3 regions of the Cylindrospermopsis raciborskii Cr2010 genome follow, and region 3 is predicted to be linked to each of the others. Evidence: predicted binding sites of a transcription regulator. Region 3 holds the regulator's gene; each other region holds the start of a gene.

Region 1 (4,934 bases), 1.6 Mb from region 3:
GGCGTTTGGGGTAGGTTAACACGGCTAAAATCCCAAGCTTGAGCTGTTTGGGTTGTTCCTAACCATCCCCAGCATCCGAGTAACAAACTAAAAACTGTTAATAAACGCACTAATCCTTTCACAATTTTCTTTCCTCTTTCCATCAAACAAAAATCAACTCTTTTAACTACGGGTAGTCCGCTCTCATTCCACTGAGGGAATGTTTGTAGGAGTCAAAAACTACTATACAACTTCTGATTGACACTCTATGACTTAGCTGCTCTCCCATGGTTAAGAATTTTGGCGTTGCATAATAGAGGTATGAATTGAGGTAATCTACTGTGCATTGTCCAAACTGCGGGTCTTCCAAAATCAGAAAGAATGGCAAACGTCGAGGTAAACAAAATCACATTTGTGTTGATTGTGGTCGTCAATTTATCGATGTCTATAGTCCACCTAAAGGCTATTCAGAAGAAGTTAAACAAAGTTGCCTGCGCTCTTATGTTAACGGTATGGGATTTAGAGCAATTGAACGCGATAAAGGCGTTCATCATACAACTATTATTTACTGGCTAAAACAAATTGGTTCCATACTTCCAGATGCTCCACCAGTTGAGGAAACACCCTTGGTAGGTGAGCTTGATGAGTTGGAGACCTTTGTGGGATCAAAAAAAAACAAAATATGGTTGTGGACAGCAGTAAATCACTTCCGTAAAAATATCCTGGCTTGGGTTGTGGGAGACCACAGCTCACAAGCATTTCAACCTTTGTGGGACATCGTTAAACTCTGGCAATGCTTTTTTTATGTTACTGATGGGTGGAGGGTTTATCCGAGTTTTATTCAGCCAGAGGATCATATTGTGAGCAAAACATATATGACTAGGGTAGAGGGTGAAAATACACGTTTACGTCACTACTTAGCGCGACTACATAGAAAAACGCTATGCTATTCAAAATCTGTAGATATGCTTAGGTATTCAATTAAATTATTACTTCACTATTTAAAGTATGAAGTAATACCCGCGTTTAGTTGATTCATCCCGCAAATATGCAACGCCAGAATTTTTAGCCAGAATCGCAGCTACTAGAAATAGACTGTCTACTAGGATTGTACTCAAAACTGCTCCACTAAATGCATACCAATGCTTTTGTTTATTTTTTAATGGTAGTAAACCAGCAATTAATAGTGATAGAGCTAAAACTATAGCCCAGCCTTGTCCCCAGGGAGTTTGTACTTGTAATAAGGCATTTTTAAATATTTGTGATACTCCTAGAACATCAGTTTGCATAATTTGCCGCCAATAGGGCATTAGGTCTACTAGGTAGAAATATACATCTGTTAGGACTGTACCAAATAGAGAGCCAAGATAAAACCAGTTACCGATTTTACCCCAATTTCTGTGTAAACACCAAAGGGCCATGGGTAGACATATGGATTCTATGGGTAAGTGCCACAGTGGTTCCCACCGTAACCAACCCCAGTAAATTGCCCCTGTTAACCAGGTAAGACTAAATCCTAAGAGTAAATCACCCCAAATATAAGTTTTTTCATTCGACATTAATTGTAAACTTAACCACACCCACAATCCAGTAATGGCTAGACTTATAGTCGGTAAAGATCGCACTAAAGGTGCCTCTATAAATACCGGTACGGATATTAAAAACACCGCAGCTCCAAATATTAACCAACTTTGACTGATGGCGATCGCTTTCGGTAAGGCGGGTAATAAGAACAGAGGAGAATGGAACTCATCCATACTTATGGCCTTGCTCTCGGAGGTATGTAAATCATTTTTAATAGAGGAGTTCACAGTTTTGTAGGATGAGAGTGTGTTATTAATCAAAGTTTTTAATATTTGTTACTAAACTTTATCTTTTTACAGTATCACACTGTAAAATCCCCCCCAGGGGTATTTTGATCATAAAGCACAAGGCGCAAAAAATGAACTGTTAGGTTGGACAACTTGAGAATAACTTGCTAGGATATGTCATCGTATCAAGCGAGTCTAATTCATGATCACAATCTTAGGAACAGCTAATGAGTTACTATTATCACCAATGCTTGCTGTGGCTGAGAACGGCAATCAAGCTAATCTAGAGTGGTTACAAGCGTTTATTTTAGGTATAGTCCAAGGTATTACCGAATTTTTACCGATTAGTAGTACAGCTCACTTATTAATTTTTACTAAAGTATTTGGTTGGAAAGAGTTAGGGGCTAAAGACTTTGTTGATGCGATTCAATTTGGCAGTGTGGTGGCAATCTTATTGTATTTTCGGTCATTGATTGCCAGTATTATTCAAGGAGCAGTGGAAGGGTTTAAGGATAAGGACTGGCAAAGGGAAGAGTGGAAAATTGTAATAGGTATTGCTGTTGGAACCATACCAGCACTAGTTCTTGGTTTTTTGTTAAAGGACATTTTGCCCGAAAGCGCCCTAATTATTGGTACAATGTCAGTAGTCATGGCTATTTTATTGGGATTGGCTGAAAAAATTGGCGATCGCAAGCGGGGATTTGATCATTTGCAAATTCGAGATGGTATTTTAGTAGGGATAGGACAATCCCTAGCCTTAATTCCTGGGGTTTCTCGTTCTGGTTCCACATTGACCACAGCCTTGTTTTTAGGACTAGAAAGAGACACAGCAGCAAAATTTTCATTTTTATTAGGTTTTCCCACCTTGACCATAGCCACCTTATACAAGAGCTTAAAAATATTTCATCTCTTTCAAGAGGGGCAATTACCAGAGAATATAGTTTTGTTATTGGTTATAGGAATTATCTCGACCTTTATTTTTTCGTACCTGTCAATTGCATTTTTAATTCGTTATTTACAAACTAAAGACACTTTTATCTTTGTTTGGTATAGACTAGCTTTTGGCGGAGCAATTTTATTGGCACTTGCTAATGGTTGGCAGGGGTGATGAAAACTGAGATTAGTCTAAAATAAAGCTGTTAAAAATTATCATGTCTGAGATTAAACCGGCAAAAATTACCAGTGTTATACCCGAATCCATTGCTGCTGAGGTTGGATTTGAAGCAGGTGATGCCATTGTGAGCATTAACGGAATCAAACCCCGCGACTTAATAGATTATCAGTTTTTGTGTGCAGATGAAATTTTAGAAATAGAAGTATTAGATAAACATGGTAAAATTCATCAAGTTGAAATTGAGAAAGACTACGACCAAGACCTAGGAATAGAATTTGGCACAGCTTTATTTGATAACTTAATTCAATGTAATAATCGCTGTCCCTTTTGTTTTATTGACCAGCAACCACCTGGTAAACGCTCCAGCTTATATTTAAAGGATGATGATTATCGTTTAAGTTTCTTGTATGGTTCCTATTTAACCCTGACCAATTTACCTACAAGAGAATGGCAAAGAATTGAGCAAATGAGACTATCACCCTTATATATTTCAGTTCATGCAACAGAACCAGAAATAAGAATTAGACTTTTAAAAAATAGTCGAGCTGGAGAGATTTTAGAGCAAATTAAATGGTTTCAAGCAAGACGCTTACAAATTCATGCTCAAGTGGTAGTTTGTCCTGGAATTAATGATGGTTCACACCTGGAAAGAACACTAAGAGATTTAGCATCCTTTTATATGGGGGAAGTACCCACAGTAGCATCAGTAGCAGTAGTTCCTGTGGGTTTAACCAGATTTCGTCCCTCACAGGATGAGTTGATTCCCGTAACCAGGGAAAAAGCCAGGGAAGTAATAGGTCAGGTAGAAATGCTTGGTCAAGAATTTAAGCAGAAATATGATTCTCGGGTAGTCTGGTTAGCGGATGAATGGTTTTTAATTGGTGGTGAGGAACTACCAGCACAGGAGGAGTATGAAGAATATCCACAAATAGATAATGGAGTAGGTTCCATAAGATTATTTATGAAGGAATTTAATCAAGTAGCGAATAAATTACTACCGGCAAAAATTTCTCCTGAGAAAACATTAACTTGGGTAGTGGGAAATGCGGTAGAGAAAGCATTTACACCCCTGGTTGACAGGTTAAATAAAGTTGAAGGTTTAAGGGTAAATATGGTTGCACTATATAGTGACTATTGGGGACAAAATATCACCGTTACCGGGTTATTAACTGGACATGATTTACTCTACCACCTGAAAGGGAAGGATTTAGGTGATGGTTTATTATTGCCCAGCATCATGCTCAAACATGGTGAATTAGTATTTTTGGATGATATGACTGTAGCACAGGTATCTAAGGAATTGGATGTTAGGATATTACCAGTTGCAGGAGTGGAGGATTTAATCAGAGATTTGGGGGAAGTTGGGGGGAATATGGATCATACTATCGCCAACTCCAGCTGACCATTAGGATTAGATCTCACCACCTGACCCAATGCTAAATATATTTCTAAAACATCTATTTCCCGAGCGACAGCTTTCAGGGAGACTCTGCGCAAAATATCTATTGTTATTGGTCGTTTTTCATCCCAAAATATCATTGAATTAAGAAACTCAATAGATGGATCAGAAGTAATAAGACTGAAAATAAATTCTGCTTCCCTCTGGGTATCAAAAGACAAAAAATTGACAGTGTCATCTAACATTACCGGTTGATTACCAATAGGTTCAACAAGACAAAAATTTAGTTTTTTGTAAAGTCCAGATATGGCAATTTTCCAATTTTTAAAGGAATATTCCCCTATACCAAATATAGAATAGGGAGGTTTATTTTTATAGATTGAACTCTTTCTAGTTTTTAAAAACTGGTCATGTTCAAGCAGGTACTGCCAAATTTTAGGTGCTTTATCGCGGATAATTATTGTATCTTCACCTACTGATTTCTGAGTAACTAAGACAAACTTGTGGTGAGAATCAATTCTACTGTTAGCAATATCAGAACCTTTCAAAAGGGGATACAAATATTCCCTCTCAAGAAAATATTTATCGCCCATTCCATTGATAAATAACCCATCGTCAACACATTGAAACT
Region 2 (4,934 bases), 1.3 Mb from region 3:
TCCTAAACCTGTGCCGGGAATGTCAGTATTAGCTTGTACTCCTCTGTAATTTCTTTCACCCAAACGATCCAGATCCTCTTTGGGTATACCCGGACCTGTATCGCTAATAGCTATACCCTGAAAGTCTGTATTTTTTTGTAGAGACTGAATGGAGATTTTTCCACCCACAGGGGTATATTTTATGGCATTATCTATGATGTTACTGAAAACCTCTGTGAGTGCCTTAATATTGGCTTTTACTGGTGGTAAATGGTTGGGAATGTCTATTAAAAGTTGAATAGTTTTTTCCTGAGCTAGGACTTGTGCAGATGCTAGTAGGGGTAGTAGTATATCTTTTAAATGACAACTAGTAGGCTCTTCTCCCGTTCCTGGCAACAACAGCGGAGCTGTTTTCTGGGGAGATGCTTCCACTGTAAGTGCTAATCCTAGTGTGGGAATAGCTGTTGTGTCTCTGTTTTTTGAGTCTAAAACCTGATCAAAGTTTTGCAATAACTCCTGCAGGCGATCGCTTTGGTTGATAATATTTATGGCTACTTCCCTATTAGTATCATTAGATCTTAATCTTTTTAAAAGAAGTTTACCAAAAGTACGAATAGCAGTCAGAGGATTACGAAACTGATGTAAAAGATTATCTAGTAAGTCCCCCTGCTCCTTTTGTAAGGCTTTTTCCTGCTGTAGTTGGTGTTGTAACCAAACTTGACGCTGATCCAATATACAGGCGATCGCTAAAGTTGTAGCTATGCGGCGAACTTCTTCTTCTTCCACTTGTTTCCACTGACGATCTTCCCTTGCTGTCAAAAGCAGTCCCACCATTAAACCTTCATGTACCAGGGGTAATACAATTTGGTACTGTCCAAATAGATATTTATCTTCTAAGTTAAGGGACTTATTATAATCACTAGTATAAGCACCAGTTGATTGGGGAGATGAGGGAATATAGTCTAATCTTGGTGCTAACAGTTTTTGATCTGGTAATGACAACACATAACTAGAGTCGCTCAAATTTTCTAAATTGCCAAATTTGAGGTTGTTAACTTTTATTCTACCCACGTCCTGGGAATAATTTAATCGAGAAGCTTCTGGATAAACCAGAACGGGAATTAATAACCCTTCTCCACTGGGGTGGTCTACCAGTTCCTGTGTTAAGTAGACTACACTTGAAGACGCTCCCAGTCCCTGGGTTAACAGTGATACTTGCTCTTGACATAGAGCAATAAAATCAGAACTGGCAGACATTAACATTTTTTGAAATTCACTGAATAAGTGTATAAATGCTACGGATGCCTATCAACTATTTTGTAAGCATTTTGGCTAAAGCTATAACAGAAATTAGAATTTAGAGGTTATGTGTGTAAGCTAGTTATGTTTTATCAATGGGCGCCCTTTTGCCATCTTGTTTATTGGTATCCGTTACCTATTCTAATTCCTAATTGTTAAGTGAAGTGAATTTATCACCATTTATTATTTTATTACTATTTTAATATTACTTCAGCTATCATATAACACCTTAACTACTACGATTTGCGTATTTATTAATATTTAATATACACAAGTTATTTTAAAATTACTGAGTAATTGATCCCAGTTGAGGAATAGATTGATAGAGATGTATCGAAAGGTTAAAAACCATTGATTTTTTCTGGCAACCCGTATATAATTACCACGAGTTTTGTAGCTGTGACTACAATCTTCTAGCTTGAAAGAGGAGGACAATAAGTTGGCAAGGAGACGTAAAAGAAAAAGCCGTCGTCGTCAGGAAGGACGACGGATTCTGGAAAATGTGCCTCAGTACAGCATAGAAAGCGGCGAAGACAAACCAGTGACAGCAGCGAGAAAGTTTATTCACGCTGAAGGTATCTTGCCTCCTGCCTTGCTATTAGTAAAAAGGAACGAACACACCACAGACCGTTATTTTTGGGCGGAAAAGGGTCTGTTTGGTGCTCAATACGTAGAAGAGAACCATTTTTTATTCCCTAGCTTGAGAATGTTGGAAACTCCAGCTAGTGCAGAACAACTAGTGAATCTGGCAAATCGCTAGGTTCTGGAATGGTTTTTTTACGCATTCAACTTCTTACTTCTGACCCCAAAATCAATTAACTGGCAAAATTGAACAGTTGACGCAAAAATTCAATTTTTTTTTAGTTTGTGGCCGAACTGACAGTGGTGCTAATCAATTGGATAATTAAACCTGGTACAGCAGAGAGTGACAACAAAATCAAGCGAAGGGTATGTTACTAAAATAACTGAGTTAAGTTGATTTCTTAGTAAGACCATTAATACAAAGTTTGTTATGTGCTCTCTGTTTTCCGGTTGGAAGTAGGTAATTGGTGTCAGGGTGTTAGGTTATCACATCGACAATTTTTACTTGTAAAGCTTTTACTTGTAAAGCCCTTTTTAACTCCGCGAGTTCATCTCGGTGAGCAGTGACAGTGATTATACTTGAGGGGTGTTGTTCATTTTGGCAAAACTCCATTTTGAGTAATACCTTCTCAATTCTTCCGGATTGGCGCCAGTAGAATATACCACTTAATGGTGCTACTAAAACCAAAAAAAATGGATTCTGACTGGAAAAAAGCTGGGCTAAAACTAGTCCTAGACAAGCAAGACCTAGAGCAGCTAAAACAGTCAGAAACACAGCTAAAAACCAACTAGGTTGGACAAAGCCCTCGAAAATGACTTCCTTTTTTTCTGGATCTGCGGAAACCACTCGATAAGCACGGGATTGGAAATAGTCCTTGAGTTGACCCATCAGGATGGTTTCATCGTCTTCAGAGGCTATTTTTGCTTGTTCAGTGCGATCTTTGGTGGAAGCACGAATAAAGAAAAACAACCCCACAAGCAATAACAAGGTGAGGAGAAAGGTGGATGGAATGATAGCAGTATCCATGACTTTTATTTTTTTAAATGAATCCCACCTATTTATTATTAATGATTGTTGATCTATTCTGGAGTCAAACCAGTCAAGTGGGATTTTTGATAGTCACTAAGAGATAAGCTACTAGATCTATTGACTTTTATAGAAGTTTCTTAAAGAGTTTATTGATCCTACTATGGGAATTATTTAAATATGACGAAGGACTTGGAAATGCAATCCACTAATATAAGAGCGATCGCCCAGATGTTTCGCTTAGCGGGTTGGATTAGTTTTTGGATACAACTAGTATTAGGTGTGATATCTGGGATAATAGTATTGCTATATGCCTTTTTTAGTCAGAGACCGGGTAGTCCTAATAACAATCCGGGCACGGGATTTGGCATATTTTTGGCCGTATGTGGATTAATAGTTTTAGGTGCGGGTATTTATTTAGGTTACAGGTATACAAGAATTGGTAAACAACTGGACTCATCCAATCCTAGCAATCGTCCACGAAAACTAGAGAGTGTACAGGTGATTAGACTAGGCGTATGGATTAATCTAGGAGGTATTTTAGTGACTTTATTAGGTGCTCAAGCAATTGTAGGCACATTGGTTGCCCGATCAATTTCCCCCCAAGCAGTTACAACCCAGCTATTTGATCCAAATCGAGTGATTAGCGGATTGGATATGTTAGTTGTTCAAGCGAACACCAATACAATTTCAGCTCATTTTGCAGGGCTTGTTTGTTCACTGTTTTTACTAAATCGAATCACAAGATAGTTGATCGAAAATTTTTCAATCTTTTTTGGAGTGATGACCAATGCTGGATATTAAACAGATTAGAGAAAACCCACAACTGATACAGAAAAAGCTGAATAGTCGCGGTGGTAAATATGAAATTCAGCCCATATTGGATTTAAGCCAAAAACAACGGGAGTTGGAATTAGAGCGCAACGAATTGCAAGCTAGAAGTAATGAAATTGGTAAACTGGTAGGTCAAAAGGTAAAAACAGGAATTAGTCCTCAAAGTGAAGAACTTCTCTCGTTAAAGGAAGAAGGCAATCTGGTTAAAACTAAACTAAGCGATTTAGAACCTAGAGAAAAAGAGTTAAAAGGGCAAATTGAACAGTTGTTATTAGCACTTCCCAATCTTCCCAGCGACAGTACCCCCATTGGTGAAAGCGAAGATGATAATCCGGAGATTAGAAGATGGGGAGATGAATATAAACCCCAAAATGCCAATATATTACCCCACTGGGAAATAGGAGAAAAGTTAGGTATCTTAAACTTTGAAAGAGCAGTAAAGATAGCTCAAAGTAGGTTTGTGAACTTAATAGGTGCAGGGGCTGCTTTGGAACGAGCACTAATTCAATTTATGTTAAGCAAGCACATAGAAAACGGTTATATTGAGATTAGCCCACCCTTATTAGTAAATACGGATTCTCTGACGGGAACTGGACAACTGCCCAAATTTGCCCAAGAGAGTTTTAAATGTGCAGAGGATGAGTTATGGTTAATTCCTACAGCAGAAGTTCCCGTCACTAATTTATATAGAGGGGAAATTTTGAACAAAGAAGATTTACCAATCTATCATACTGCATATACTCCCTGTTTTAGAAGAGAAGCTGGTAGCTATGGTAGGGATATGCGCGGTTTAATTAGACTGCATCAATTCAATAAAGTTGAGCTGGTAAAGATAGTGAGCCCCGAATCTTCTTTTGAGGAATTAGAGAAATTAGTAGGGAGTGCGGAGTCAATTTTACAGTCTTTAAAATTACCGTACCGAGTAATTGAACTATGTACTGGTGATTTAGGGTTTGGAGCAACCAAAACCTATGATTTAGAGGTGTGGTTGCCATCCTTTAACAAATATAGAGAGATTTCCAGTTGTTCTAATTGTATTGACTTTCAAGCTAGGAGAGCAGATATTCGGTTTAAAGAGGCTGGTAAAAAAGGAACGCGTTTTGTACATACACTAAATGGTTCCGGACTAGCTGTAGGAAGGACAATGGCAGCGATTTTAGAGAATTATCAGCAAGCTGATGGAACAGTTAAAGTACCAGAAGCGTTGCAGAGC
Region 3 (4,934 bases):
TTCTCGATCTCGTTTGGTAACTGCATTTTTAGCCTCATCAATAGCTTGTTGAGCTTGAGCATATAACTGCTGACGTTCACTTCTTAATTCTCCCACTGCCAATCGTAAGGCTTGGCGTTGTTGGTATAAATTTTCCAGTTCACCCAGGGCCTGTCTATACTGAACCACAACCTTACCTAGTTTGCTCTGGGTTCCCCGGAGTTGAGTTTGAGTTTTAATCTGTTTTGTAGTAGTAATGTCAAGTTTAGCTTGTGTAGCTTTTTGTTTACTATTTGCTTCTTGTAAAGACTTATTTGTTTCTATAAGCTGGTTTTTAGCTTCTTCTTGAGCTTTTCTAGCTGCAATTAGTCTATTCTCTATATTAATCTTCTGAGCTTCAGCAGTTTTTAATTGTTCCCGTTTATTTCTGAGATCTTTTTGAATATCTTCTAACTCAAATACACCCTTTCTCAAACCCTCGTCGGCGGCAAATAAAATGGCCAAGGTGGTGGCGGAAATCACACTACCCGTAAAGATAGTGACAATAACCGCCGTTTTCTTGGGACGTAAATTAAACAGAGATAAACGTGCTTTACCTACTTTGGTACCAATGCGATCGCCGAGGGTGGCAATCACACCGCCCAAAATTAAAATTGCTGCTATGAGGATGTACCCAGTGGCCATCTTAATCCTACCGCCAAAAAAGCTTCCATATACACTTTACTACTTTTAACCATGGTCTGTGGAGAAAAAGAATTGGATAGAATAGTAAAGTTTAAATATTGTTTGACAGCCATAGGTATCCATGTCTTGGAGTCATAGAATTGCACCTTATTAAAATTGTTGCACGGTGGACACAGGGGGATATTGGTCCGTAAGAGTAAACACAACTTGCCTGGTGAATTAGACCCCCCAGATTTTTCCGTGAGCTAACTCAAATTATAGCTTATAAGCAAACTTGGTAAACATTAAGTAAACTGCTTGCTTAGTGCGACTGGCTTATGCACAGTGATTTTTTTCTTGTGGATAGAAATCATTTTTTTCTCCCGCAAGTCTCCTAGTAACCTGGTTACAGTCACTCGGGTGGAACCTATTGCTTCTGCGATCGCCTGATGGGATAACTTGAGGTCAACAGTAACCCCGTCAGCACAGGGAACACCAAAGTCGCGACAGAGAATTAGCAGAAAACTGACTAACCGAGAACCCATATCTCGGTGAGCAAGAGTTTCAATCATCATTTCTGTTTGCAGAATCCGCGAGGAGAGGCCTCGCAGCATAAGCATTGACAGTTCTGGATTTTCCTTGAGGGCCTGCTCTACCTGCTCAATTGGCGAAGAGAGCAATTCCACCGCAGTAAAAGCAACTGCATGGTAAAACCTATCTGATTTATTACCTGTTAGTAATGACAAAACACCGAAAACGCTATTTTCCCGTAGCAGGGCCACTGTTATTTCTTCTCCTGCTTCATACACCCTGGAAAGTTTCACAGCACCTCTGAGAAGAAAATAAACTCGTTCGGCCGGATCCCCGGGAAAAAAGATGGTTTTGTTACGTTCAAACGTCTCCACAACAGGGGGAAAAGCCCCCGTTGCCATTTGACGAAAAACATTTGCCAGGGCTTTATCTTGCATTACGATCATCTCCCTTCCCTTACCCAACACCGGAAAAACAAAAACTTAATACCTAAGAATACAACTGAAGAATCAAGAACGCACCGTCAATCTTTCTGTCTTTTACTATACTCAAATTTGCTAGTCTATCTTATTTTGTCGATCATGATACCCAATTTTGGTGATTTTTAACCTAAAATGGTGGATCACCCCTCCCCTGGAGGACAATTTTGGGGTTTTTTCGGTTCAAAATTTGCCAGATCTTTAATAAGTTCTTAAACAATCACCATAAAAAGGTTTATGGGGACAGAGAATTATCAAGATCACATTTAGGATAACATTTAATTTAACAATATTCTCAATAAGATCAATCGCGTTAACAATTTTTATGCTAAACCTGTCCGGTAAGAATGCCCTGGTTACGGGGATTGCCAATAGTCGGTCTATTGCTTGGGGTATTACCCAACAACTACATGCAGCTGGAGCTAATCTGGGAGTTACCTATTTGCCCGATGATAAGGGTAAGTTCGAAAAGAAGGTCTTGGAGTTAGTTGAACCCCTTGAACCTAGTTTATTTCTGCCCTGTAATGTAGAGAATGAGGAACAAATCCAAGCTACTTTTGACGCTATTCAACAAAAATGGGGTAAGCTAGATATTCTCATTCACTGTCTAGCTTTTGCTAACAAAGAGGATTTAAGTGGAGATTTTAGTCAAACTTCTCGCTTAGGATTTAATAAGGCATTAGAAGTTAGCACTTATTCTCTTATTCAGTTAAGTGGAGCAGCTAAACCTTTGATGACAGAAGGTGGTAGTATTCTGACTCTTTCCTATTTGGGCGCAGTGCGCGCTATTCCTAATTATAATGTAATGGGAGTAGCCAAAGCTGGACTAGAAGCTAGTGTGCGTTACTTGGCAGCAGAACTGGGACCCCAAAATATTCGTGTCAATGGTATCTCCGCAGGTCCCATCCGCACTCTGGCTTCCTCTGCTGTAGGTGGTATTTTGGATATGATTCATCACGTTGAGCAAGTGGCTCCCCTTAAACGTACTGTTACTCAATTGGAGGTAGGTAGTGCAGCTGCTTTTTTGTGTAGTGATTTATCTAGTGGAATTACTGGACAAATCCTATATGTAGATGCGGGATATGAAATTATGGGCATGTAACTAGGTTCAATATTAAGCATCACCGACGTTCTACGTCGGTTAGTGTTTGAACTACTTGCTAATGAACTAACAAAAAAATATAAAAATATAAGTTGACAATGAGCAAAGAAAGACTCGCTACGGTTAAACGTGTTACAGGAGAAACAGATGTAACCGTATCCATTAATCTTGATGGTACGGGAATTTGTAAGTCTAATACGGGTATTTATTTTTTGGATCACATGATCCAGCAGATTGCCTCCCATGGTTTATTTGATTTGGATATTCAAGCTACAGGTGACTGGCAAATTGATGACCACCACACCAATGAGGATGTGGGTATTACTTTAGGTCAGGCTCTCCATCAGGCACTTGGTAATAAAAAGGGTATTGCCCGCTTCGGTCATTTCATCGCTCCTTTGGATGAAGCACTGATCCAGGTAGCTTTGGATTTCTCTGGTCGCCCCCATCTCAGTTATGGATTACATATTAGTACGGAAAGGGTAGGAACCTATGATACTCAACTCGTGAGAGAGTTTTTTGTGGCTTTAGTAAATCATAGTCAAATGACTCTACATATTCAGCAACTAGATGGTATTAATTCTCATCATATTATTGAGGCTACCTTTAAGGCTTTTGCTAGAGCAATGCGCATGGCCGTGGAGATCGATCCTCGTCGCGCTCAAACTATTCCTAGTTCTAAGGGCGTGTTATAGTTGATAATAAAATACATTCATGTTTAACAATTCTCCAGCAATCCTTACCTCTCAGGTGAGCAAGGTTTACCGCACAGGATTTTGGTCGCACCACAAGATTATATCTCTCCACAACTGCTCCCTAGAAGTCTATCCAGGAGAAACTTTTGGCCTTTTGGGACCTAATGGTGCAGGAAAAACTACTTTGTTAAAAATTTTACTGGGAATAAGTCGTCCTTCTAGTGGTAAAGGATTTTTGTTGGGGAAACCACTAGGCGATCGCTCGGTCAAACAGTTTATTGGTTATTTACCAGAAAACCCCTATTTTTACGATTATCTGACTGGATACGAGTTGTTAGAGTTGACTGGGGAGATCTTCCGAATTTCCTCCCGTGTGCAACGACAACGGATAGTTCATCTGTTAGAATTAGTCGGGTTATCCCAAAATCAAGCTCGCAAACAAAGGATTGGTTCCTATTCTAAGGGAATGGTTCAGCGAATTGGTTTAGCCCAGGCGTTAATCAATGATCCAAAAGTGCTGTTTTTGGATGAGCCTATGTCTGGACTTGATCCCTTAGCACAAAATCAAATGCGAGAAATTATCCTTTCGCTTAAATCTGCAGGCAAAACCATCTTTTTTAACAGTCATATGTTAGGGTATGTAGAACAGATTTGCGATCGCATTGGCATATTAAATCAAGGGGAAATAATTTGTAGTGGATCCCTGAGTGAATTATTAGGGGAAGAGAAAGGCTACTATATCAGGGGTAAAGGAGGGGATAAAGAGATATTACAAAAAAGATTGGGAGAGATACAATTTGAACGGGAAGCTATATGGCATGGCATCTTAAAAGAAGATTTATATGATTTTCTTGCCAGTTTGCGGTTAATGGGTGGGAAAGTGATTAAAATAAGCTTATGTCGTCAGTCCTTGGAGGATTTTTTTATTCAACAGTTATCCCCGTTACCAACCCAATCAAAACTTTAACCTAACCTTACCCAAAACTAATAGTTTGGACAAGTTACTCCCGGATAATGAAGCTTGTGGATGAAAATAAATGAAAACAATGCTATTGGGAACTTACACAGCTAACTATAGTCAGGACTTAGGTATAGAGCCAGAATGCTTACCCGACTCTCATTTTTAGCCATCAAACTTGTCTATAGCGTTCTTTCCAAGCTATATTTCCAAATTTTTTCAGCTGTTATAATTTCTAAACCTTACTATTACAAATGCCAAGCACAAACTCTCAGGTAAAAATGGTTAGCAAAAACTTCTGGAAACCTATTATCCATTCAAGCACAGCCCTAATCTTACTGACCACCCTTAATACAGCCTGGCCATTGGTCAGTTTAGCTCAATCAAAACCCCAGCCAAAAGTAAATTCTGCCACTTCTAGTCTATTCACCGATTACCTATTAGGTGGTGGAGATCGGATTCGTGTGAACGTTTTTGAGGCGCCAGAATACACCGGGGAATATCAAATCCCACCTGGGGGAGAAATC

What was found. The regulator NtcA, encoded in region 3, controls nitrogen genes in cyanobacteria. The targets are predictions, from matches to a motif close to TNTGTANNNNNNNNTACANA.
Region 1: a site for NtcA is predicted at 1,826-1,845, ahead of C6N34_RS07555 (DUF3120 domain-containing protein). Genes of this name have one in related genera too.
Region 2: a site for NtcA is predicted at 1,669-1,688, ahead of C6N34_RS11495 (DUF3155 domain-containing protein). Genes of this name have one in related genera too.

Annotation. Positions count from the first base shown of each region.
Region 1 is NZ_CP065936.1:1,662,524-1,667,457, forward strand. Features, by position in the region: gene psbU (photosystem II complex extrinsic protein PsbU) at 1-122, opposite strand, end outside; gene C6N34_RS07550 (IS1 family transposase) at 321-1,013, shown strand; gene C6N34_RS07555 (DUF3120 domain-containing protein) at 981-1,823, opposite strand; gene C6N34_RS07560 (undecaprenyl-diphosphate phosphatase) at 1,993-2,898, shown strand; gene C6N34_RS07565 (TIGR03279 family radical SAM protein) at 2,942-4,306, shown strand; gene C6N34_RS07570 (methyltransferase domain-containing protein) at 4,282-4,934, opposite strand, start outside.
Region 2 is NZ_CP065936.1:2,517,515-2,522,448, forward strand. Features, by position in the region: gene C6N34_RS11490 (sensor histidine kinase) at 1-1,242, opposite strand, end outside; gene C6N34_RS11495 (DUF3155 domain-containing protein) at 1,718-2,038, shown strand; gene C6N34_RS11500 (cofactor assembly of complex C subunit B) at 2,339-2,887, opposite strand; gene C6N34_RS11505 (DUF3611 family protein) at 3,068-3,637, shown strand; gene serS (serine--tRNA ligase) at 3,678-4,934, shown strand, end outside.
Region 3 is NZ_CP065936.1:36,985-41,918, forward strand. Features, by position in the region: gene C6N34_RS00150 (DUF3084 domain-containing protein) at 1-663, opposite strand, end outside; gene ntcA (global nitrogen regulator NtcA) at 948-1,619, opposite strand; gene fabI (enoyl-ACP reductase FabI) at 1,978-2,754, shown strand; gene hisB (imidazoleglycerol-phosphate dehydratase HisB) at 2,853-3,449, shown strand; gene C6N34_RS00170 (ABC transporter ATP-binding protein) at 3,469-4,416, shown strand; gene C6N34_RS00175 (polysaccharide biosynthesis/export family protein) at 4,689-4,934, shown strand, end outside.